DNA from 4 places in the Tissierella carlieri genome. Region 1 is predicted to be linked to each of the others. Evidence: a T-box and tRNA genes for the amino acid it is inferred to sense, from the RefSeq annotation. Region 1 holds a T-box; the other regions hold tRNA genes.
The links. The T-box of region 1 lies ahead of leuS (leucine--tRNA ligase). A T-box ahead of a tRNA ligase gene usually reads a tRNA of that ligase, here a tRNA-Leu.

Region 1 (6,247 bases):
CTTGCATATGCAATACACAAATTCTTCCAAGAAAGAGGATTTGTATATGTTCATACTCCAATTATTACAGCATCTGATGCCGAAGGTGCTGGTGAAATGTTTAGAGTATCAACCTTAAATTTCCAGAATATACCTATGACTGAAGATGAAAAAATTGATTTTTCTAAGGATTTCTTTGGCAAGGAAACTAATTTAACAGTATCCGGCCAATTAGCGGCAGAGGCTTTTGCACTTGCATATAAAGATGTTTATACATTTGGACCTACATTTAGGGCTGAAAACTCAAATACTGCAAGACATGCGGCAGAGTTTTGGATGATAGAGCCAGAGATTGCCTTTGCAGATATAAATGACAATATGCAATTAGCAGAAGATATGATGAAATATATAATCAAATATGTAATGGAAAATGCAAAAGAAGAAATGGAATTTTTCAATAGCTTTGTAGATAAAGGTTTAATTGAAAGACTTGAAAATGTAGCTAATTCAGATTTTGGTAGAATAACTTATACTGAGGCTATCGAACTACTAAAAAAATCAGGAGAAAAATTCCAATATCCAGTAGAGTGGGGTATGGATTTACAAACTGAACACGAAAGATATATATCAGAGCAAGTATTTAAAAAACCAGTATTTGTAGTAGATTATCCAAAGGAAATAAAAGCATTTTATATGAGGTTAAATGAAGATGGAAAAACGGTAGCTGCAATGGATCTTTTAGTACCAGGAGTAGGAGAGATAATAGGTGGATCTCAAAGAGAAGAAAGACTTGAAGTATTAGAACAAAAGGTAATAGACAATGGCATGGACCCGGCAGATTATTGGTGGTATCTAGAGTTAAGAAAATTTGGTGGAACTAAACATGCAGGATATGGTCTTGGATTTGAAAGAGCTGTTATGTATATAACGGGTATGTCAAATATAAGAGATGTTATACCATTCCCTAGAACAGTAAAATCTGCAGAATTTTAAAAAACAAGATCCTAGGAAAGAGTTAAATTCCTAGGGTCTTGTTTTTTAATACTTTAGGAAATTAATATAAGATATAGATAAATATACTTTAATTCACAAATTTACTCTTATTTAATATATTTTAAATTGGATTTACGTCTATCTATTATGTATTATATAATCCTCTTTTTATTATTTTATCACTAACTATTTTGGAGAATTATTTCCCAGATAAGAAAAATCATAATTTCCTTTAGAACTCTCTTGAAGGGAATATGATATAATAATGACAAGTATAGAAACCATTGATAATCTAATAGTTTGAAGCCTTATTATAAATATGGTTTTAATGTTTTTAGGTAAAATCATGTTAAACAAATTTTAATTATGAGTAATAAATAGAAAATGAGGTGATATGATTTGAGTTTAATACATTTATTAGCTTATGATTTTCCACTGCCAGAGGTGGAGATAAGACAGTTCAAAGAAGTTTTTGTTTCTGAAACTACAAAGGGCTTTTTACAAGGTTTTTCAGTAATAAATTGCTATTATTCAAAGGATGATGTGGAAATACCTAATTTAATTACTAGAAAGTATTGTCATGATATTGAGCTGACGGAAGAAGATTCCTGTATAGAAAATTTTAAGAATTATCTATTTAAATATATGAAACCTCATACTGAGATAGAGATATGGAGTATTTATCTTGGAGGTGATTATTCAAAGCATTATACCATAATGCCCAAATTAAGTAATATACCATTAGAGCATTTATTAACAGTTAATGATGAAATAGATTATTTTACAGAATATTATTTTAAACCTGTGAAAAAGGAGATAAAATTATCTATGATGAGCAAAGAAGATGTTTTATTCATTTTAGAAAATACAGGTGTTTGCCTTGTTGTTAAAAATTGAGGAACAATAAAAAGTAGGTGAATAGACATTGAACATTCAAGAAGAAGCAAAAGATATTTTGGAAAACATTTTAGAACAATATGGGGCAGAAGACAAGACTTTAAATAGACTAACTCACAAATATATGCTTCATATTGATAAGTTAAGTGAAAAATATCAGTATCTGGAAGATGGGAGCTTAAATAAAACATGTGTAGAAGAGTGTCTTCAGAAAGCTACAGAAATATATAGATTTATAAATTATAGTGATAATCTTTTAGTTGTTTATGATAATTTATTTGGACAAGAGAATGAAAGAGAGAAGGAGTTTTTAGAAAGTACTCTAACTCATATATCTAAATATGGTACATATAAGTTAAAATGGCAGTACCCCATATATAAGAATGATTTACCAATACATCAGGATAATGAAATCTATACCTGTATAAGGCATTTATATCGTGTGAAAGAAATAAATATACAGAAATTATTTAGAGAGATAATTTTATCAGATATAGGTGGAGAAATGGATTTTTGTTCTTCTATTTTTATTATAGATATTAACAGTGGATGTATTTTTCATCTGTATGATGATAGAGGAATTTATATTCTTGCCCTAAAAGAAGAATATCTTATTAATGTATGGAAGGAATTTCATGATAGTATTTTTACACTTGATTATCGAAATTTCAAAATAAAAGTAAACACACTTTATTGGATAGATGGAATCAAGGATGATCCTAATGACTTATGCCTTCATGGAGATATAATAGTTAATATAGGAGAAGAAGAAATATCTTATTCATGTGCTGTTAGTGTGGCAGCTTTTAGAATGTTAGAGACCTTGTTTAAAGACCATTTGCCAACTAAAGGGCAGCAGATGTTACCTTGTTGTGGCCATTTTATGATTCCTAATGAAACTCTAGATGAAGTAGAAATCTTAGGATGCGACAATGGAATTGATTGGACTGTTCTACATGAGGATGGAATGGTTAAGATTGTTACAGATAAAGGAAATACTGTATTTGTTTATTATTTCCAATACAAAGAGGAAATTTTGCGCTTTGCTGATATTGTGGAAAACTTTTATGAGAAGTCCTTACCTAAAAATATTCCAGAAGATGAGTTTGAAAGAAATGGATATATAGCATTTTGGAATGAATGGCATAGGAGAAGGGGCAAAAGTGAAAAATAATGTTATTAAACAATATGGGTTAGTACATGATAATAGGATTATTTCTTATATGATTGATTTTGAAAGACAGATTTTACAAATAAATACAAAGGGTTATGACGAAGAAGTAATTATTAGATTTCAAGGATTACTTGCTCATGCCTTTGAAAATGTTCTTTTGAATAATATTATTTTAGAAATTTCTCAAGTCACAATAGAATGTTTTTTATTAGAGGAAGCTAATAAGCTTTCAGAAGCCTTAAAATATGGGTTTCCAACAATTGAAGTAAGTAATATTAAGGAATTAGAGAGTTTCCTAAAAGAGAAGGAGTATAGGGTGTTTTATTTAACAGCATCCTTAGGGATGTGTGGATATATTATTGCGAAAGAGATTATTTTACTGTAAGTATCATGTACTTTATAATTAGAAGATAAGGACACTTTTAGCAGAAGAAATTCGATACTGAAGCTGTTATAGAGGAGATAATATTATAGGGACGATTAGATGTAGAATATTAAGAGAATTGATACGGGAGGATTATTGAATGGGTAATTCATGGAGTGGATTAAGACGAGAATTGGAGAATGATTATATATGTGAATCATTAAAGGGAAGAGTACAATATTTTATAACTCATTATCGTAAAGCACATGATGATTATGGAAGAATTGCCATAAGAGTTGATGGGAAGGAGGTTTTAAGAGGAAATCCCTTTAATTATTATGTAAAGGGTTATGTTTATAAAGAGAGGAAATTAAAAGAGGAGAAGGGAGTTCCAGTCAGAAAATGGACAGGAAAAGAAACTTTATATAATGAAGAAAATGAAGAGATTGAAGATATGGTAAATGAAATGATGAATAATGATGGTTTTTTTGAAATTTACCATATTACGGATGCTATTGGGAAATATAAAAATTTAGATATAAAGGAAAGTATTAATTCTCCTAATCCTATGGTACGAATGTTTGCAATTATGGACAGAAGAATAGGGAAGCGTACCCTAATAAATATAATATCAGAAGTTGATAATCAGCCCGAATGGTTACAATTCTTTTATAAACTAAGGCTTGAATCAGAGAATTTGTTATAGATAGATTATAGGAAATATAAGAATAAGCTTTTAAGTTTTATAAATATGGGAATTGTTGATTGAAAATTTGCTGATAAGGATTAAATGTCAAATTTATGTAACCAACAATCCTCCTGTATTTAAGAAAAAATCTTCGTGTCAAGTTGATGACAGAATTATATATCAACAATTTAATTCTCTCTAAAATATATTTGAAAACATAAAAACAACTTGATAATACAATAAGACCATAAATTCCCCCAGACTATGCTTGTGGAATTAAAGGATTATTAATTTAATACATTTATTTATTTTGACGTTGAGGGATTATATGTCTAAGTAAAAGAAAATAGTAGAATTATTAAATAGGATTAAATAAAATATAATAGGGTAAAACTATAAATTATAAAAATATCTTGATTTAAAATGATTTATTGGTTATAATAGGTCTTAAATTAATAAACACTATGATAGGAAGTAGTAAGTCTGATTGCAATTATAGAGAGCTGTCGGTTGGTGAAAGACAGTATTGACGAAGACTGAACTCGTCCTTGAGTTATTAGGGTGAATAAAGTAATCCTAATCGGTTAAATGCCGTTATATTTTGAGTGGATATTTATTATCAATAAGAGTGGTACCGCGGAATTTACCTTTCGTCTCTATAAGAGACGGAAGGTTTTTTTATGACCTAACCCATTGAACGTAGCGAGTAATGGGAACGATTCTTCTTGTTTCACAATTGTGAATTGTGAACTGTGCATTGTGAATTGTATGAAAGAGGAGGAAAGATAATGAGAGAGTATAAACCAAATGAAATTGAAAAAAAATGGCATGAAATTTGGGAAGAAAGAGAGCCTTTTAAGGCATCAAATAAATCCGATAAACCAAAGTTTTATGCACTAGTAGAATTTCCTTATCCATCAGCAAATGGACTACATGTAGGTCATCCGAGACCTTATACTGCATTAGATATTGTCTCTAGAAAGAGAAGACTTGAAGGATATAATGTTTTATTTCCAATGGGTTGGGATGCCTTTGGATTACCGACAGAGAACTTTGCTATAAAAAATAAAATTCATCCAGCTATAGTTACAGAGCAAAATGTTGCAAGATTTAAAGCTCAATTACAATCAATAGGATTTTCCTTTGATTGGTCAAGAGAAATAAATACTACTGATTCACATTATTATAAATGGACTCAATGGATATTTTTAAAGCTATTTGAAAAAGGTTTGGCATATAAGCAGGAAATGCCCATTAACTGGTGTCCTTCTTGTAAAATTGGATTGGCAAATGAAGAGGTTATTCAAGGCAATTGTGAGAGATGTGGTGGTGAAGTAGTAAGAAGAGTAAAAAATCAGTGGATGCTAAAGATAACAGAATATGCTGATAGACTAATTAAAGATTTAGATACTGTTGATTATATTGAAAGAGTAAAAACCCAACAGACAAATTGGATTGGCAAGTCTGAAGGGGCAGAAGTAGATTTTCAAATTTCAGGAAAAGAAGATAAGCTAAGAGTGTTTACTACTAGACCTGATACACTATTTGGATCAACTTATATGGTTATAGCTGCAGAGCACCCTTTAATAGAAAAATATAGAGACGAAATAGAAAATTTAGAAGAAATTAAAGAATATCAGCATGAAATAAGTAAGAAATCAGATTTTGAAAGGACTGAGTTATCGAAAGATAAAACAGGTGTGGAAATAAAAGGTTTAAGAGCTATAAACCCTGCCACAGGTAATGAGATTCCTATTTGGATTTCTGACTATGTGCTTATGAGCTATGGTACGGGAGCAATTATGGCAGTACCAGGACATGATACTCGTGACTGGGAGTTTGCTAAGAAGTTTAATCTTCCTATAGTAGAAGTAATAAAGGGTGGAGATATAGAAAAAGAAGCTTATACAGATACAGAAGAAGGAATTGTTATAAATTCTGATTTTATCAATGGAATGGAAGTAAAAGAAGCAAAAAAATATATGATTAAGTGGTTAGAAGAAAAAGGACTTGGTACTGGAAAAGTAAACTTTAAACTTAGAGACTGGGTATTTTCTAGACAAAGATATTGGGGAGAGCCAATACCTCTAGTATATTGTGATGAATGTGGTTGGGTTCCAGTGCCAGAAAATCAATTGCCAGTTATGCTACC
Region 2 (4,575 bases), on a different contig from region 1:
GAATATCCCTTATCTATAATCATTTTAGAAACTGTAGATTTTCCAGTGGATATTCCACCTGTTAATCCAATTAATATACAACTATTTAGTGTCATACCAACTATCACCTACCTCTAAATCTACTATAAGAGGTACATTTAACTTTATTGAATTTTCCATTACATTTTTCATTATATCTTTTACTTCTTCAATTTCATCTTTTTCTGCTTCAATTATCAACTCATCATGAATTTGTAGTATCAATCTTGATTTCAGATTCCTTGTTTTTAGCTCATTATATACTTTAACCATAGCCATCTTTATTATATCTGCTGCTGAACCTTGTATAGGTGTATTCATGGCTATACGCTCACCAAAAGATTTAATATTAAAGTTTTTTGCCTTAAGCTCTGGAATATATCTTCTTCTATGAAGAATGGTTTCTACATAGCCTTTTTCTTTACCTTCCTCAACTATATTTTCCATATATTCTTTAACCATCTTATAGTTTTTCAAATAGTTATCAATATACTCCTTAGCCTCTTTTCTTGAAATATTTAAATCTCTAGATAAACCATAATCTGAAATTCCGTAAACTATTCCAAAATTTACTGCCTTTGCTCTACTTCTCATTATAGAGCTAACCTCTTCCTTAGGTACGTTAAATACTTCTGAAGCAGTCTTTCTATGAATATCCTCATTGTTAATAAAAGCTTCCATTAGTTTAGAATCCTTAGATATATGAGCTAATACCCTTAGTTCTATTTGAGAATAATCAGCATCTACAAGCACATAATTATTATTCTCTGCAATAAAAGCTTTTCTAATTTTTCTACCATCGTCTGTTCGAATTGGTATATTCTGTAGATTTGGTTCTGTACTACTTATTCTTCCAGTAGTAGTTATAGTCTGATTAAAACTTGAATGAACTCTATTGGTATCTTTGTTAATCAAATTTAAAAGTCCATCTATATAAGTTGATTTTAGCTTTACTATCTGTCTATATCTAAGAACTTTATCAACGATAGGATGTTGATCCTTTAGTTTATCTAAAACCTCTGCATCAGTTGAATATCCAGTTTTAGTCTTTTTAACAATTGGCAAAGATAACTTATCAAATAAAATTTCTCCTAATTGCTTAGGTGAATTGATATTGAATTCTACATCAGCTAAGGTATATATCTCAGTTGTTAAGGAGTTTATTTCTTCGTCATATTCCTTGCCAAGCTTCTTTAGTTCATCTGTATCTATCTTAAATCCATAGTATTCCATACTTCCTAGGACTTCTACTAAAGGTAGCTCAACATTATAATAGAGGTCTAACATCTCTTGCTCTTTAATAATCTCCTTCATCTTAGACTCTACATTCAATATTGTATCTAGTGTAAATGAAAGACAATTTCCTATCTCTTCTTCACATAAATCACTAAAACTTCTTTTACTCTTACCTTTCCCCAATAAAGATTCTTCATCCATACCATAGATATTCAAGTATTCTTTGCTAATCTCATTTATAGTATATGAAGATTGAGCAGGATTAATTAAATATTGAGCTATCATAGAGTCGAAAGTAATATTATCTATCTTAATTCCTAATCTTGATAATATTACTATATCAGATTTTAAATTATGCCCTATTTTTTCAATAGACTTATCTTCAAAAATTGATTTAAATCTATCTATAAAGTTCTTTTTATCCTCTTGTAGATAAATAATTTTAGTTGGAACACCTTGAGTTTTAATACCTAATGCTACTATTTTATCTTCAATATAATTATTATTAGATATAATAAACTTAAATCCAAATTTTCCTTCCTTTTTGATTGTATGGATTAACTCATTATAACCTAATTCTCCTATCATACTATATTCGAGGTTTATACTTGTCTCTTCATTATTATCTGTGAAATCATCAGAAAACTTTCCAAGTAAACTATTGAATTCTAACTCTTTATAAAGCCTCTTTAAATTTTCCCAATCTGGCTCTTCAATCTTTAGTTCCTCAAAATTTATGTCCATAGGTACAGCAGTCATAATCTCACCAAGTTTTTTACTTAAAAACGCAAGATGTTTGTTTTCAATTAGGTTTTCCTTTAATTTCTTCCCACTAATATTCTCTATATTTTCATAGATATTTTCAATTGTACCATATTCTTTTAATAATTTTAGTCCCGTTTTTTCTCCAATTCCTGGTACTCCTGGGATATTATCGGATTGATCTCCCATTAAACCCTTTAAATCTATAAGTTGTTCGGGAGTAATTCCATATTTCTCTATTATTATATTCCTATCAAACTCTTCTAATTCAGTAATTCCTTTTCTTGTAATTAAAACTTTAGTATTATCTGTTGCTAATTGAAGATAATCCTTATCTCCAGTAACTAAAATAACTTCTAACGAACTTTCTTCACCCATTTTTGCTAAAGTTCCTGCAATATCGTCTGCCTCAAAACCAGTTAGCTCTAAATGACGAACCTTCATAGCATCTAGAATTTCCCTTATAATTGGAAATTGTTGTACTAATTCTGAAGGTGTAGATTGCCTATGAGCTTTATATTTATCGTACTCCTCATGTCTAAAAGTAGGGCCTTTTTTATCAAAAGCTACACAGATATAATCTGGTTTTTTCTCCTCTTGTACTTTATATAACATAGTCAGAAATCCATATATGCCATTGGTATATATGCCATCTTTAGTGGACAATAATGGCAAAGCATAAAATGCCCTGTGTAGCAAAGAGCTACCATCTATAATTATTATTCTTTTCTTATCCATCTTATCACTCCATTCTATACTCCATTCTTCTAGTATATCTTAAAAGATGGTTTGAGTAAACAAAAGCAAAATAAAAATATTGATTAATTATTGATTATGTGCTATTATATTCTTTGTAATAGTTTTGCCGGTGTGATGGAATTGGCAGACGTAGTGGACTCAAAATCCACCGGTGGCGACACCGTGCCGGTTCGAGTCCGGCCACCGGCACCATTACTACTCGCACGAACAGTAGAATATATGAGAAAAGATAGGAAGTAATATTCCTATCTTTTTTATTCATAAACAAAGTTGCTATATTATTCTAATAATCAAAAGAAAGCTGGGCACACAACAATAAAAAAACCTAATTAGGTTTTCTTTTTTTATAATAACGTACAATAATCTCAAATATCAAATCTAGTCCAACTATCATTGTGATGATATAAAAAATAAAATCATTTCCTAGATATTCTTCATAGTAGTTATAAAAAAATCTTTTAAAAATAAAATAACCCACAATTAATATAGTTATGATTAAACTTATGGTCCTCCGATGTTTTTTGCGAAAATCCATTAAATTTCCAATTTTATTACTCATATCCATACCCCTTTACTATAATTATATCTCTAGTATATCATCCTTTTCATCTTCTGTTAATTCCATAACTCCTAAAACCCATTTTCTCTTGAGTAAAGCACATTCCGATATATAAAAAGACCTTTCCATAGGGTCTCTTTACTGTTTAATATAGAAATAAAAACCCTCTAATAAAAATCAAGTATTTTTTAGTAGGTTTTCAAATTTTTTCTCTATTTAATTTTTAATATACAAAATAGACTAAACTGTTTTTTCTGTTTAGCCTGCTTTTTACTGGTATCCATTAAAAGTTTATGCTGTGTTTTAGAACAATGTTAAAAATATATAAGCATTTAGGAGAAGTAAACAGACTTCCCTAATCTAACTTTAAAAAGTATTCAGTTTCTAAAATTCTTTGAAGAGATTGTGAAATAGAACTTCAGTTTGCGAATCCACTTCAAATCTTTTACAGAATTTATCAAAAATATATTTTATATCATCTTCAAAATTATTATTAAAACTTAAATCAGTAATTTTCAATGAAATAAGACTCTCTTTAATTTCTTCTAATAAATCATATGCACTGTCAGTTTTATTACATAGATACTTTATAGTTCCTCTATGTAATAACCTTAATACCTTATACCATTCTGGTCTATTAGGTATGTAATTAGATTCTACTTGTTTTCTTATAATTTCTCTATTATCTATGATAAAATTTGTATCATATTTCAAAAGAACTATACTGTTTTGCAAATCTTGTTGTGAAATTGTTTCCCTTATGTCCAAATCGACAGAAATGTTATCCTGATAAATCAAGATTAATATACCTTTAGGGTTTTCAGTAAAATTGATCATTACTGGATTGCCATATAGTGAAATAATTTCATCAACTTTATGACTATCAATGTTGCCTAAAATTATTAAGTCTATGTCAGAAAATTTTGTTGCTGTGCCTTTTGCTAAAGACCCCTTTAAAATCATTGAAAATCTATTGTTTTTACAAAATTCATAAACAGATTCAATATAATTTTTATAATTTGATGAAGGATAATCTATTTCAAAATTAAGCATAATAGCCTCCTTTCTAATCAAAAACAATACTAACTCTGAAATAATTACAAGTATGCACTTGTTAAAGTTTGCCTATATACCAATTATAACATTAATTAATAGTTTTCTAGTTAATTTCTTATTTTCATCTATGAGATTTTTATTATCTGATAGACTTTTATTATTATCTAGAGTAATTTTATTTAGCT
Region 3 (6,247 bases), on a different contig from region 1:
GGAAGGGGGTCAAGTAGTTGTCCCTTTAACTAATTTTAATACACTAAATCCATTAATGACTGAGAATAGTAGCTATTATTTTTTTTCCAAACTTATTTTTGAAGGCCTATTCGAGTTTGATAATGACTTAAATGTAGCAAGTCAATTAGCTGAATCTTATAATATTCTAGATGAGGGGAGAACTATTGAAATAAAATTAAAAGATAATATTTTTTGGCATGATGGTGAGAAATTCAAGCCTGAAGATGTAGTCTTTACAGTAAATACTATTAAATATGCAAGTGTAGATAGTACATATAGACAAATGTTTACAAATGCAATGGGATCTACAAGCACATCAGACATAAAAAGAATTATGGATGTTACTATTACAGGCAGTAATGATATAGTAATTACCTTTGATAGAGCTTTTAGCAATAATCTTGAAGTTCTAACTTTTCCTATAATACCAAAACATGCTTTTACTTCAGGAAAATCAGGTAATAGTGACTACATTAAGGCTTTACAATTAGATGATTATAAGCCAATAGGTACTGGGCCGTTTAAATTCCAAACATATGAAAAGATGAAGGAAATAAGGTTATCAGCAAACGATAATTATAGAGGTGGTAGGCCATATATTGATGAAATACTAGGCAGGGTGTTAGAAAGTGAAGAAGATATCTTAACTGCCTTTGAGACAGGACAAATAAATATAGCTACAACTGTAGGAGTTGATTGGGACAAGTATAGTCAAAATAGCAGGATTAAAGCATTAGAGTTTGTATCCTCAAATTATGAGTTTTTAGGATTTAACTTTGGAAAGGAATTATTTTCTGGAGAAAAAGGAGAAGGATTAAGACGAGCTATCGCTTATGGAATAGATAGACAGGCTATTATTCAAAAACTTTACCTAGGACATGGAACACAAATAGATGTACCCATTCATCCAGATTCCTGGTTGTTATCCGAAAAAGCCAATACCTTTGGTTATAATTCAGATTTAGCAAAGGAAGAATTAAAGAAATTAGGGTGGAAGGATACGAATAACGATGGGATATTAGAGGATGAAAGTGGTAAAAGTCTTTCACTTAAGATTTTAACTAATTCATATAATCTAATGAGATTAAAAACTGCAGAGATGATAAAAGATGATTTAAAAAAACTGGGAATAGATGCTAGTATTTATCCTGAAAATAAGAAAGAAGAGGATATTACAGTAGAAGATATTCAAGAACAGTGGACAGAAGTAAATCAGCTTCTAGGAGCTGGTGACTATGATATGGCTCTTCTTGGATGGCAATTATCTGTAATTCCAGATTTGTCTTTTACATTCCATAGCTCACAAATTCCTTATAATACAAATTTTATTAAATATTCTAATCCAAATATGGATGAATTACTTCAAAATGTGTTTCTTAAATCTTCTAGAGATGAAAAAGTTAAGGCATATGATGAATTACAAAGCTTCATAGTAGAAGATTTACCATATATAAGTTTATTTTTTAAAAATAAGGCTTTGCTAGTAGATAGTAAAATAGTAGGGGAGTTAAATCCAGCATTTTTTAACCCATATAAAGGAATAGAAAAATGCTATATACCTAAGGATTTACAATAAATATTTAATAAATCAAATATACATGAAAGAAATATGATATTGAAAAAACTTTAAAAATGTAGTATTATAGTATAGGTAATTTAATTGCAGGAGTGGCGGAACGGCAGACGCGCTATCTTGAGGGGGTAGTAAGCAAAGCTTGTGAGGGTTCAAATCCCTTCTCCTGCACCATAATACATAAACTACATCTCCATCTATGATGGAGTTTTTTTATTGAAATAAAAATTTATTTAAGTATGGGGAGGTTTTTTACATGAAGAAAGACATAACTAATAAATTAGGAACAGAGAGTGTAGGTAAACTATTATTAAACTTAGCTCTACCAGCGATTATAGCTCAGCTTGTTAATATGCTTTATAACATTGTTGATCGTATATACATAGGTCATATTCCAGGAATAGGAGCAACTGCATTAACAGGTGTAGGCGTAACATTTCCAATTATAATGATTATTACAGCATTTAGTTCACTAATTGGGATGGGTGGTGCTCCAAGAGCTGCAATAAAAATGGGAGAACAAAGAGACGATTTGGCTGAAGAAATATTAGGTAATTGTTTTACGCTTCTAGTAGGAATTGCAATTACTCTAACGATTCTTTTCTTAATTACTGGTGAAAGGTTATTAATGATGTTTGGTGCCAGTAGTGAAACAATTAGTTATGGACTTAGTTATTTAAATATATATGTGGCTGGAACCATATTTGTAATGATTACTTTGGGACTAAATAGCTTTATATCAACTCAAGGCTTTTCTAAGATCAGTATGTTAACAGTAGTTATAGGTGCAGTAATTAATATAATTCTAGATCCTATTTTAATATTTGGCTTTAATTTGGGAGTACAAGGTGCTGCTATAGCAACAGTAATTTCACAAGCAGTTTCAGCTATCTGGGTTCTTAGATTTATGTTGGGGGAAAAGACAAAACTTAAAATTCATAAGAAATATTTAAAATTGAAAAAAGAAGCTATAATTCCAGTACTTATGTTAGGAATTTCACCGTTTATAATGAACAGTACGGAGAGTCTTTTAAATATCTCTTTAAATGCTTCTTTACAAAAATATGGGGGAGATATTGCAGTAGGAGCAATGACTATTCTTTCAAGCTTAATGCAAATAATGTTTTTACCTTTAGCAGGATTAACCCAAGGGGCTCAACCAATAATTAGTTATAACTATGGAGCAAAAAATAATGAACGAGTAAAAGAAACCTTTAAATTACTTATTATGTCCGCTATGATATTTTCACTTGTTTTATGGACTCTTATGATGATATTTCCAAAAGTTTTTGTATCTTTATTTACTAAGGATATAGAACTAATGAATATTACAGTATGGGCAATGAGAATTTATCTAGGCGCAGGAGTTGTACTTGGTGCACAAATTGCTTGCCAGCAAACTTTTATAGCAATAGGACAAGCTAAAATTTCCTTATTTTTGGCATTACTTAGAAAAATCATTTTATTAATTCCTTTAATATATATTTTACCAATTTTCTTTAAGGATAAAGTATTTGCAGTATTTTTTGCGGAGCCTATAGCAGATATTATAGCAGTTACTGTGACAGTTGTTGTTTTCGCAATACAATTTAAAAAGCTATTACTTGAGAATAGATAATATGGCCTTTGAAAAACAAATATATAGAGGGTTTCTTTAAGTAAGATTTATATATAAGTCATCGATCTATTAATATTTAACAAAATAATAGTTGTAGTGATAAGGATTTGATTAGAAAGAAATTTGAAACTATATAAAATATATATTGTTAAATATATAAAAAATAGTCAAATAATTATAGAAAAATAATTATTATTTGCTATTGTTTGAATATTCTTATACAATTATATTAAGAATAAAAGATTACTCAATTATATTATTTGATATAACAAATTAAAGAGACCAGGAGGGAGAAATGAGAGAGATTCGTCAATTAAATGAAGAACATATAGATGCGTATACGGATATTGCTTTTAATGCATACCCAAGCTTCAAGAATTTAGAAAAGGATGCAGTAGAAAAATATAAAAAAATAGCTGTGGAAATTATGACAAATGATCCAGATGTAACTTTTTACGGGATGTTTGAAGGTGAAAAGTTAATTGCTGTAATGCGACTTTTTGATTTTAGAATGAATTGTTTTGGAAAGATATTACCTGTGTCAGGTATTGGTTTTTTAGGTGTGCATTTAATGCATAAAAAAGAAAAGTGTGCTAAAACTATGATAGAATTTTATGAAGAAATTTATAAGAAGAAAGGTACTCCTATTGGAATGTTATTGCCATTTAGACCAGATTTTTATAAAAGAATGGGCTATGGAATGGGTACAAAGATGAACCAATACAGATTGCCTCCAGATAGAATTCCAGCATACTTCGGAAAAAGTGACTTGAGATACGTAGAAAAAGAGGACTTTGATAAACTGTTTGATTGTCACAGCAGGGTAGTTGCAAAAAAACATGGGATGATAATGAAAATTGGAGATGAAATAAGAGATCTAAAAAATGACCCATATAACAAAATTATAGGTAATTATGATGAAAAAGGAAATATTAATGGATATCTTGTATTTAAATTCCAAAACGCTAAGGATGGGAATTATACCATAAATAATATTTATATAAAAGAATTGATTTATGAAAATACAGATGTGCTTAAGAAACTTCTGGGCTTTCTTCGAAAGCAGGATGATCAGGTAAATTTAGTCGTGTTTAATACAGAGGATGAGAATTTTCACTATTTATTCGATAATCCACTTAATGATTCCTTAAATTATATCCCATATGGATATATTGAAAGCAATACTCAGGCAGTAGGTGCAATGTATAAATTATTTGATATTAAGCAAGCTTTTGAACAATGTTCCCATAGAAATTATAACAATTCGAATTTGAAGGTAAGGTTTTTGGTATATGATGAATTGAATAATAAAGAAATTGAAATAGTAGTAAACTTTATAGATGGAATTGTAAATACTGATTCGGAAAAGTTTGATGTAACTATGAGAACTAATATGGCAAACTTTTCATCTTTATTCTTAGGCTCTACATCTGTAATAGGAATGTATAATTTAGGACTTTTAGAGCTAGACAACGTAGAGTTTTTGGAGGATATTGATAGAACGTTTTACTGTAGCCAAAAACCAGTTTGTTATACTGATTTTTAAATAATAATAAAAAGTGAATGTTAAAATAAAGAAAAACCCATCTCTAAGTAATTGATTATACTTAAATCAAGGGGGATGCTTTTGTGAAAGTCACTATTTCAGATTTGATAAACTTAGAAAGACTTGATGCTATGAGGTTTATTGAAGGGAAAAGTCGACTTAATAGGATAGTTATACATTATTGGTTTTAACTTTCGTAATTCAGAGTATTATAATTAGCTGTCCTTAGTTGTTAAAATTTATATCTATAATTAGCTTATAGATGTTTTTAATTAATTGAAGATAATGAGAATCTCTTTTTACAAACTAAAAAATAGATGTGATTATAAATATTTTAGGATTACAATTAAATCTATACTTAAGTAAATAGATGCTTCTATCTAGTAAGAATCAAAATAAGATTAAAACTAGAAAGAAGCATATTTTATTGAAACAATAATAAAAAATAATAGAAAAATTTTCTATATATGATAAACTAATAAGGTGATGATATTTAAAAGAATATGGAGGGATTTATTTGGATATTAAATCTAAAATAAGAGTAATAGAAGATTTCCCAGAGAAAGGTATTAGTTTTAAGGATATAACTACTTTAATAAAGGATGGAGAAGCATTTCAAGAAGTTGTAAATAGAATAGTAGATGATTTAAAAGGAAGGGAAGTTGATTATATAGCTGGACCAGAAGCAAGAGGATTTTTACTTGGTGCAGCTGTTGCCTATGCTCTAGGTATAGGATTTATTCCTATTAGAAAGCCGGGGAAATTACCAGCAGAAACAGTTAAACATGAATATGAACTAGAATATGGTAATAACACACTTGAAATACATTTTGATGCTATTGAGAAAGGTAAAAAGGTTGCTATAGTAGACGACTTGTTAGCTACAGGAGGGACAGTATTATCAGCAGTTAAATTAATAGAATCTATTGGTGGTGAAGTGGTTGCATTAGAGTTTTTAATTGAGTTAGAATTTTTAAAGGGTAGAGATAAATTATCAAATTACCATACGAATTCATTAGTTAAATATGATAGATAGTAAAGCTATTATTAATATATATTATAATTAATAAAATATATAGTATAAAAAATCTCCACTCTTCATGGAGATTTTTTATACTATATTTACCGAGCTTGGTAGATTTATCATTATTACCATATATTCAGTAATTATCACTATATCACCATAAGATGCAGTACCAAAATTCAATTTGGAGAATTATTATAGATTTAGAAATTTAATAGTATTACTTCAATTCCATAATTCTTTAGTATTTATGCTATTACTATTTTTATTCCTTATCAATCTAATAGGATGGACAATTAAGATATTACCTGCACAACTCGGCGGATTTAAAAAAGCTTTTTTTCCTTTACCTAATACAAATATTGAAAATTTATTGCCTGGGGAAAGTACTATCTTAAGCGATTGGGGTTTATAGTAAAAGTAAATGATTTTATTTAAGGTTTAGGGAAAATATGGTCTACAGAA
Region 4 (6,247 bases), on a different contig from region 1:
ACAAAGATGGAAGGCTCCCAATGAATTGGTTGAAAAAGTTAGACTACTAATATATAAGCATATGACTCAGCATGCTAATCTAAAGGAAAAAGGACTAAAAAAATTATTATCTATTTTTGGAGAAGATGAGATATTTACTTTATTAGAATTACAGAAGGCTGATAGGTCTTGTTCAAATGAAGAGGCTGATATAAAAGATTTATTAGAAAGAGAAGGAAAAATAAAGGATATTATAGAAAATAAAGAAGTGTACGAAAAAAATCAATTAGCAATTAATGGCTATGATGTGATAGAATTAGGGTATAAACAAGGAAAAATAATAGGTGAAATTTTAGATTATTTGTTAGAAAAAGTATTAGAAAAACCTGAGTTAAATGATAAGAAAAAATTGATAGAAATCATAAAAGAAAAATTTAAACTTAATTAATGGTGAAAAGTGAATAGTTTTATGTCAGATTTTTAGGTCTTAAGGCTTTTGACTATTAGTTATTAACTATTAGCTATTCACTGAATTTAAAGTTGGGAGTGTTAATTAAAATGGGAAAATTATTTGGTACAGATGGCATTAGAGGAATTGCAAACAAGGATTTAACCCCGGAGATGGCATTTAATGTAGGTAGGGCAGGGGCTTATATATTATCTAAGGGAAGCAAAGGTAAAATAGTAGTAGGTAAAGATACAAGGGCTTCAGGAGATATGCTAGAAGCTGCTATAACAGCAGGAATTTGTTCTATGGGGCTAGATGTAATATCTGTAGGCATCATACCTACTCCAGCTGTAGCATATTTAACTCGAAAATATGAAGCACTAGCAGGTATAGTTATATCTGCATCACATAACCCTGGAGAGTATAATGGAATTAAATTCTTTGACTATCAAGGATTTAAATTGCCAGATGGAGTAGAGGACGAAATAGAAGATATTATATTAAACAAAAAAGAATTAGAGATTAGACCTGTAGGAGATAAGATAGGTAAAGTAATCGCCGAAGAAAATGGTAGCAAGGATTATATAGATTACCTAATTTCCACAGTAAATATAGATTTAAATGGAGTTAAGATAGCAATGGATTGTGGTCATGGTGCATTATATAAAATCGCTCCAGAAATCATTAGAAAACTTGGAGGAGAAGTAATAGTTATAAATACAGATCCAACAGGAATGAATATAAATGACGACTGTGGTTCAACTAATCCAAAGATGATTCAGGAATTGGTATTAAAAGAGAAGGCAGATATTGGCATATCTTTTGACGGAGATGGAGACCGAATAATAGCTGTAGATGAGTTAGGAAATATACTTGATGGAGATCATATATTGTCTATTTGTGGTTCTTATCTCTACAAAAAAGGGAAACTAAAGAATAACACTGTAGTAGGTACAATTATGACCAATATGGGTCTAGATATGTTTCTAAAAGAAAATGATATAAACATTGTGAAAACTGCAGTTGGAGATAGATATATATTAGAAGAAATGGTTCGTTCAGGCTATGTACTAGGAGGAGAGCAATCAGGTCATATAATTTTCTTAGATTATAATACTACAGGTGATGGTTTGGCTACAGGGCTTCATTTGCTTGAAGTAATGAAAGAATCTAAAAGAGCTATGTCCGAACTTAATAATTTAATGACAAATTTCCCGCAGGTTCTTGTTAATGCCAAAGTTAAGAATGAATTAAAGTATAAGTATAATGAAAATGAAGAAATAATGAAAGAGATAAAAAAAGTTGAAGAGATTTTTCATGGGCAAGGTAGGGTTGTTATAAGGCCTTCAGGTACAGAACCTTTAGTTAGGGTGATGATTGAAGCGAAAGAAGATATTGGATTATTAAAAATTGCATCTGATTTAGCTAAATTTATTGAAGATAGAATAGGAATTAACTCTTAATAAAATACTTTATGAGGTGATGAGATGAATTACAAAATCGTAGCAGACAGTAGCTGTGATTTAAACGAAGCATTAAAAGAGCAGCTCAACATTAAACTAGTTCCATTTAAAATAGATGTAGATGATAAGAAATTTATAGATGATGAAGAAATGAATACGATGGAACTAATAGATGCAATGAAGAATAGTCCAAATCCAGTTAGAACTTCATGCCCTTCACCAGGAGATTTTGTATCTGAGTATAGAAAGGCCGATAATATATTTGCGGTTACAATATCAGGACAATTAAGTGGCACATATAATTCTGCAGTATTAGCAAAAGATATGATACAGGAAGAAGAGCCTGAAAAATTTGTTCATGTTTTTGATTCAAGGTCAGCTAGTATTGGAGAAACCTTAGTAGCCATGAAGATACAAGAATTAATAGAAAAGCAACTAAATAATTTTGAAATAGTTGAAAAGGTAGAAAGTTATATTAATGGAATGAAAACATTTTTTATTTTGGAAAGTCTAGATAACTTAATAAAGAATGGAAGAATTTCTAGGACAAAGGGATTAATAGCTAATGTATTAAATTTAAAACCTATAATGGGATCTACTGATAACGGAGAAATAAAGCTTGTTGAAAATGTAAGGGGAACTAAAAAGGCATTTAAAAGATTAATTGAAATAATTGGAGAAACTGGGGAAAAATTTGAAGAGAAGATTCTAGCTATTTCTCATGTTAATGCTTTTGAGAGAGCGCAAGAGTTAAAAAATGAGATTCAGGATAAATATAATTTTAAAGATATTATTCTAGTTAAAACAGCAGGACTTAGTACTGCATATGCAAACGATGGAGGAATTATTTTAGTTTTTTAAAGACAATAGAAAATCTTTTTTAAGATAAAAAAATATATTGACAAGTACAAATGGCATGTTATAATAATAAAGTAAGTAAAAATTACTTTATTCATGCGGGAGTGGCGGAACTGGCAGACGCGCTAGACTTAGGATCTAGTGTCATTGACGTGGGGGTTCAAGTCCTCTTTCCCGCACCATGTTTAAACCAGTGGATTTGTACCATTGGTTTTTTTACTATGTTTTGTTATATATAATATTGGATATTATTATTTGTTATGTTATAATTTTATGATATAATAGATTAGCTAAAAATGGATAAATAGATAGGGGAGGAAATTGCAAATGAAGGCGATTCTAGAAAAAAAAGAAAACAATAAAGCTACTTTTACTTTTGAAATATCAGAGAGAAATTTCGAAGAAGCATTACAAAAAGCATATTTACAAAATAGAGGAAAATTTAATATTCCAGGATTTAGAAAAGGAAAAGTTCCAAGAAAAATTATTGAAATGAACTATGGAGCAGAAATTTTCTATGAAGAAGCTATTAATATAATTTTACCAAATGCCTACAATGATGCAGTTGAAGAATTGGGATTAGAGCCAGTAGATCAACCAGAAGTACACATTGAAGAAATTGAAAAAAGTAAACCGATAATTGTTAAAATAGAAGTAGCAGTAAAACCAGAAGTAGTTCTTGGAGATTACAAAAGTATAGAAATTGAAAAAGTAGAGTATAATGTAACAGACGAGCATGTAGAAGACGAACTAAAATCAGTTCAAGAAATGAACGGAAGAATAATTGATGCAGGAGATAGAGTGGTTAAAGTTGGAGATATTTTAACTATCGATTATGCAGGATATGTTGATGGAGCTCAATTTGATGGTGGAACTGCTGAAGGTCAAACTTTAGAAATAGGTTCAGGGAGATTTATTCCAGGTTTTGAAGAACAATTAGTGGGTAAAAATAAAAGTGAAGAAGTAGATGTAGTTGTGACTTTCCCAGAAGAATATCATGCTGAAGATTTAAAAGGTAAAGAAGCTACTTTTAAGGTAACAATTCATGAAATAAAGGAGAAAGAATTACCAGAATTGGATGACGAATTTGCAAAAGATGTATCTGAATTTGATACTATAGAAGAATATAAAAATAGTATTAGAGAAAAACTAGAAGAAGAATTTAAAAACAAAGAAGAAGTAGAAAATGAAAATAACTTGATAGAGAAAGTAATAGAAATCTGTGAAGTGGATATACCAGAAGTTATGATAGATTCTCAATTAGAAAATGAATTAGGAGAATTTGATTATAGAATGAGAATGCAAGGTATTAACTTAGAGCAATACCTACAAATAACTAATTCAACAGAAGAAAGCTTAAAAGAGCAGCTAAGACCTATGGCAGAGAAGAGAGTTAGAGGAGACATAATTCTTGAAGCTATTGGCAAGGCTGAGAATATAGAAGTAACAGAAGAAGATATAGATAAAGAATTAGAAAAAATGGCAGATTCTTACAAACAAGAAAATAAAGAACAGTTTATTAAAGATATGAGAAGAGGAGATTTATCCTTCTTAGAGACAGCTATTACAAATCAAAAGGTTATTGAGTTATTAAAGGCAAATGCTAAATTCAAATAATTATTGGAGGGATGTAAAATGGCTTTAGTTCCTATGGTTGTAGAACAAACAAACAGAGGAGAAAGATCCTATGATATTTACTCTAGATTATTAAAAGAAAGAATAGTATTTTTAGGTGATGAAGTTAATGATGTTACTGCAAATTTAGTAGTAGCTCAATTGTTATTCCTTGAATCAGAAGATCCAGATAAAGATATTCAACTTTATATAAATAGTCCAGGTGGCTCAGTAAGTGCAGGGTTTGCTATATTTGATACTATGCAATATATTAAACCAGATGTATCAACTATCTGTATGGGTATGGCAGCTAGTATGGGTGCTTTCTTGCTTGCTGCTGGTACAAAGGGAAAGAGATTTGCATTACCTAATGCTGATATTATGATACATCAACCTTTAGGTGGAGCTAAAGGTCAGGCAGAGGACATTAGAATTCAAGCAGAAAAGATAATTGAGATAAGAGAAAGAATCAATAAAATATTAGCTGAAAGAACTGGTCAGCCGCTAGAAAAGGTATCTAGAGATACAGACAGAGATTATTATATGACAGCTGAAGAAGCTAAGGAATATGGTATAATAGATGCTGTAATATCAAGAAAATAAATTAAGTGAGGTGTCATCGTGGCTAAATATGATGAAAAACAGCTTCGTTGCTCTTTTTGTGGAAAGCCACAGGAACAAGTTAGGAGACTTATTGCTGGACCCAATGTTTATATATGTAATGAATGTATAGAGCTATGTCAGGAGATAATTGAAGAAGAATTTATCGATAACTTCGATTATGAGATACAAGACTTACCTAAGCCTATTGTTATAAAAGAGACTCTAGATGATTATGTTATAAAACAAGAAAGGGCCAAAAGAGCTTTAGCTGTAGCAGTTTATAATCATTACAAGCGAATAAATAAAAAACCAACAAAAAATAATGATATTGAACTTCAAAAGAGTAATATTGTTATGTTGGGGCCTACGGGTTCAGGGAAAACTCTGCTTGCTCAAACCTTAGCAAAGATACTGAATGTACCCTTTGCTATAGCAGATGCCACTTCTTTAACAGAAGCTGGATATGTGGGTGAAGATGTTGAAAATATAATATTAAAACTTATTCAAGCAGCAGATTATGACATTGAAAGAGCTGAAAAAGGGATAATATATATAGATGAGATAGACAAAGTGGCTAGAAAAACTGAAAACCCGTCTATTACAAGAGATGTAAGCGGTGAAGGTGTGCAGCAAGCATTATTAAAGATTCTTGAGGGAACTGTTGCAAATGTTCCGCCTCAAGGAGGAAGAAAACATCCACATCAAGAGTTTATTCAAGTGGATACAACTAATATATTATTTATAGTTGGAGGAGCTTTTGATGGATTAGATAAGATAATTCAAAATCGTGTAGGTAAAAAATCTATGGGATTTGGAGCAGAAGTATCATCTCAAAAGGATGTAAAAATTGGAGAACTTTTAAAATACTTACAGCCTGAAGATCTTCTGAAATTTGGATTGATTCCAGAGTTTGTTGGAAGGCTACCTGTTATGGTTACTCTAGAAGAACTAGATGAGGAATCATTAGTTAAAATCCTTACAGAACCAAAAAATGCTCTTATAAAACAATATAAAGAGTTGTTTTCAATGGATGGGGTAGATCTTGAGTTTGAAGATGGGGCTCTTCTTTCCATAGCTAAAAAGGCAATCGAAAGAAAAACAGGCGCAAGAGGACTTAGAAGTATAATAGAAGAAACCTTGCTAGATATTATGTATGAACTCCCTTCAAGAGATGATATAGAGAAATGTGTTATAACAAAAGAAACAATAGAAAACAAGGTAGAGCCTACTTTGGTACTCTCAGATAGAAAAAAGAAAAGTAGGTCTAAGAAAACTAGTAACA

Region 2: it encodes a tRNA-Leu, which carries the amino acid that the T-box ahead of leuS (leucine--tRNA ligase) is inferred to sense. The anticodon was not compared.
Region 3: it encodes a tRNA-Leu, which carries the amino acid that the T-box ahead of leuS (leucine--tRNA ligase) is inferred to sense. The anticodon was not compared.
Region 4: it encodes a tRNA-Leu, which carries the amino acid that the T-box ahead of leuS (leucine--tRNA ligase) is inferred to sense. The anticodon was not compared.

Annotation. Positions count from the first base shown of each region.
Region 1 covers NZ_JAHLOH010000016.1:27,182-33,428, forward strand. The annotation lists gene asnS (asparagine--tRNA ligase) at 1-972, shown strand, start outside; gene KQI38_RS02620 (hypothetical protein) at 1,372-1,869, shown strand; gene KQI38_RS02625 (DUF3885 domain-containing protein) at 1,898-3,043, shown strand; gene KQI38_RS02630 (hypothetical protein) at 3,033-3,428, shown strand; gene KQI38_RS02635 (SF0329 family protein) at 3,568-4,113, shown strand; T-box leader at 4,551-4,756, shown strand; gene leuS (leucine--tRNA ligase) at 4,884-6,247, shown strand, end outside.
Region 2 covers NZ_JAHLOH010000018.1:437-5,011, reverse strand. The annotation lists gene coaE (dephospho-CoA kinase) at 1-95, opposite strand, end outside; gene polA (DNA polymerase I) at 82-2,754, opposite strand; tRNA gene KQI38_RS04045 (tRNA-Leu) at 2,881-2,967, shown strand; gene KQI38_RS04040 (hypothetical protein) at 3,101-3,334, opposite strand; gene KQI38_RS04035 (nucleotidyltransferase domain-containing protein) at 3,719-4,387, opposite strand; gene KQI38_RS04030 (hypothetical protein) at 4,460-4,575, opposite strand, start outside.
Region 3 covers NZ_JAHLOH010000018.1:6,360-12,606, forward strand. The annotation lists gene KQI38_RS04065 (peptide ABC transporter substrate-binding protein) at 1-1,597, shown strand, start outside; tRNA gene KQI38_RS04070 (tRNA-Leu) at 1,684-1,768, shown strand; gene KQI38_RS04075 (MATE family efflux transporter) at 1,851-3,212, shown strand; gene KQI38_RS04080 (GNAT family N-acetyltransferase) at 3,508-4,758, shown strand; gene KQI38_RS04085 (adenine phosphoribosyltransferase) at 5,276-5,794, shown strand.
Region 4 covers NZ_JAHLOH010000022.1:52,217-58,463, forward strand. The annotation lists gene KQI38_RS05725 (CCA tRNA nucleotidyltransferase) at 1-427, shown strand, start outside; gene glmM (phosphoglucosamine mutase) at 538-1,890, shown strand; gene KQI38_RS05735 (DegV family protein) at 1,915-2,751, shown strand; tRNA gene KQI38_RS05740 (tRNA-Leu) at 2,847-2,930, shown strand; gene tig (trigger factor) at 3,076-4,365, shown strand; gene clpP (ATP-dependent Clp endopeptidase proteolytic subunit ClpP) at 4,384-4,965, shown strand; gene clpX (ATP-dependent Clp protease ATP-binding subunit ClpX) at 4,984-6,247, shown strand, end outside.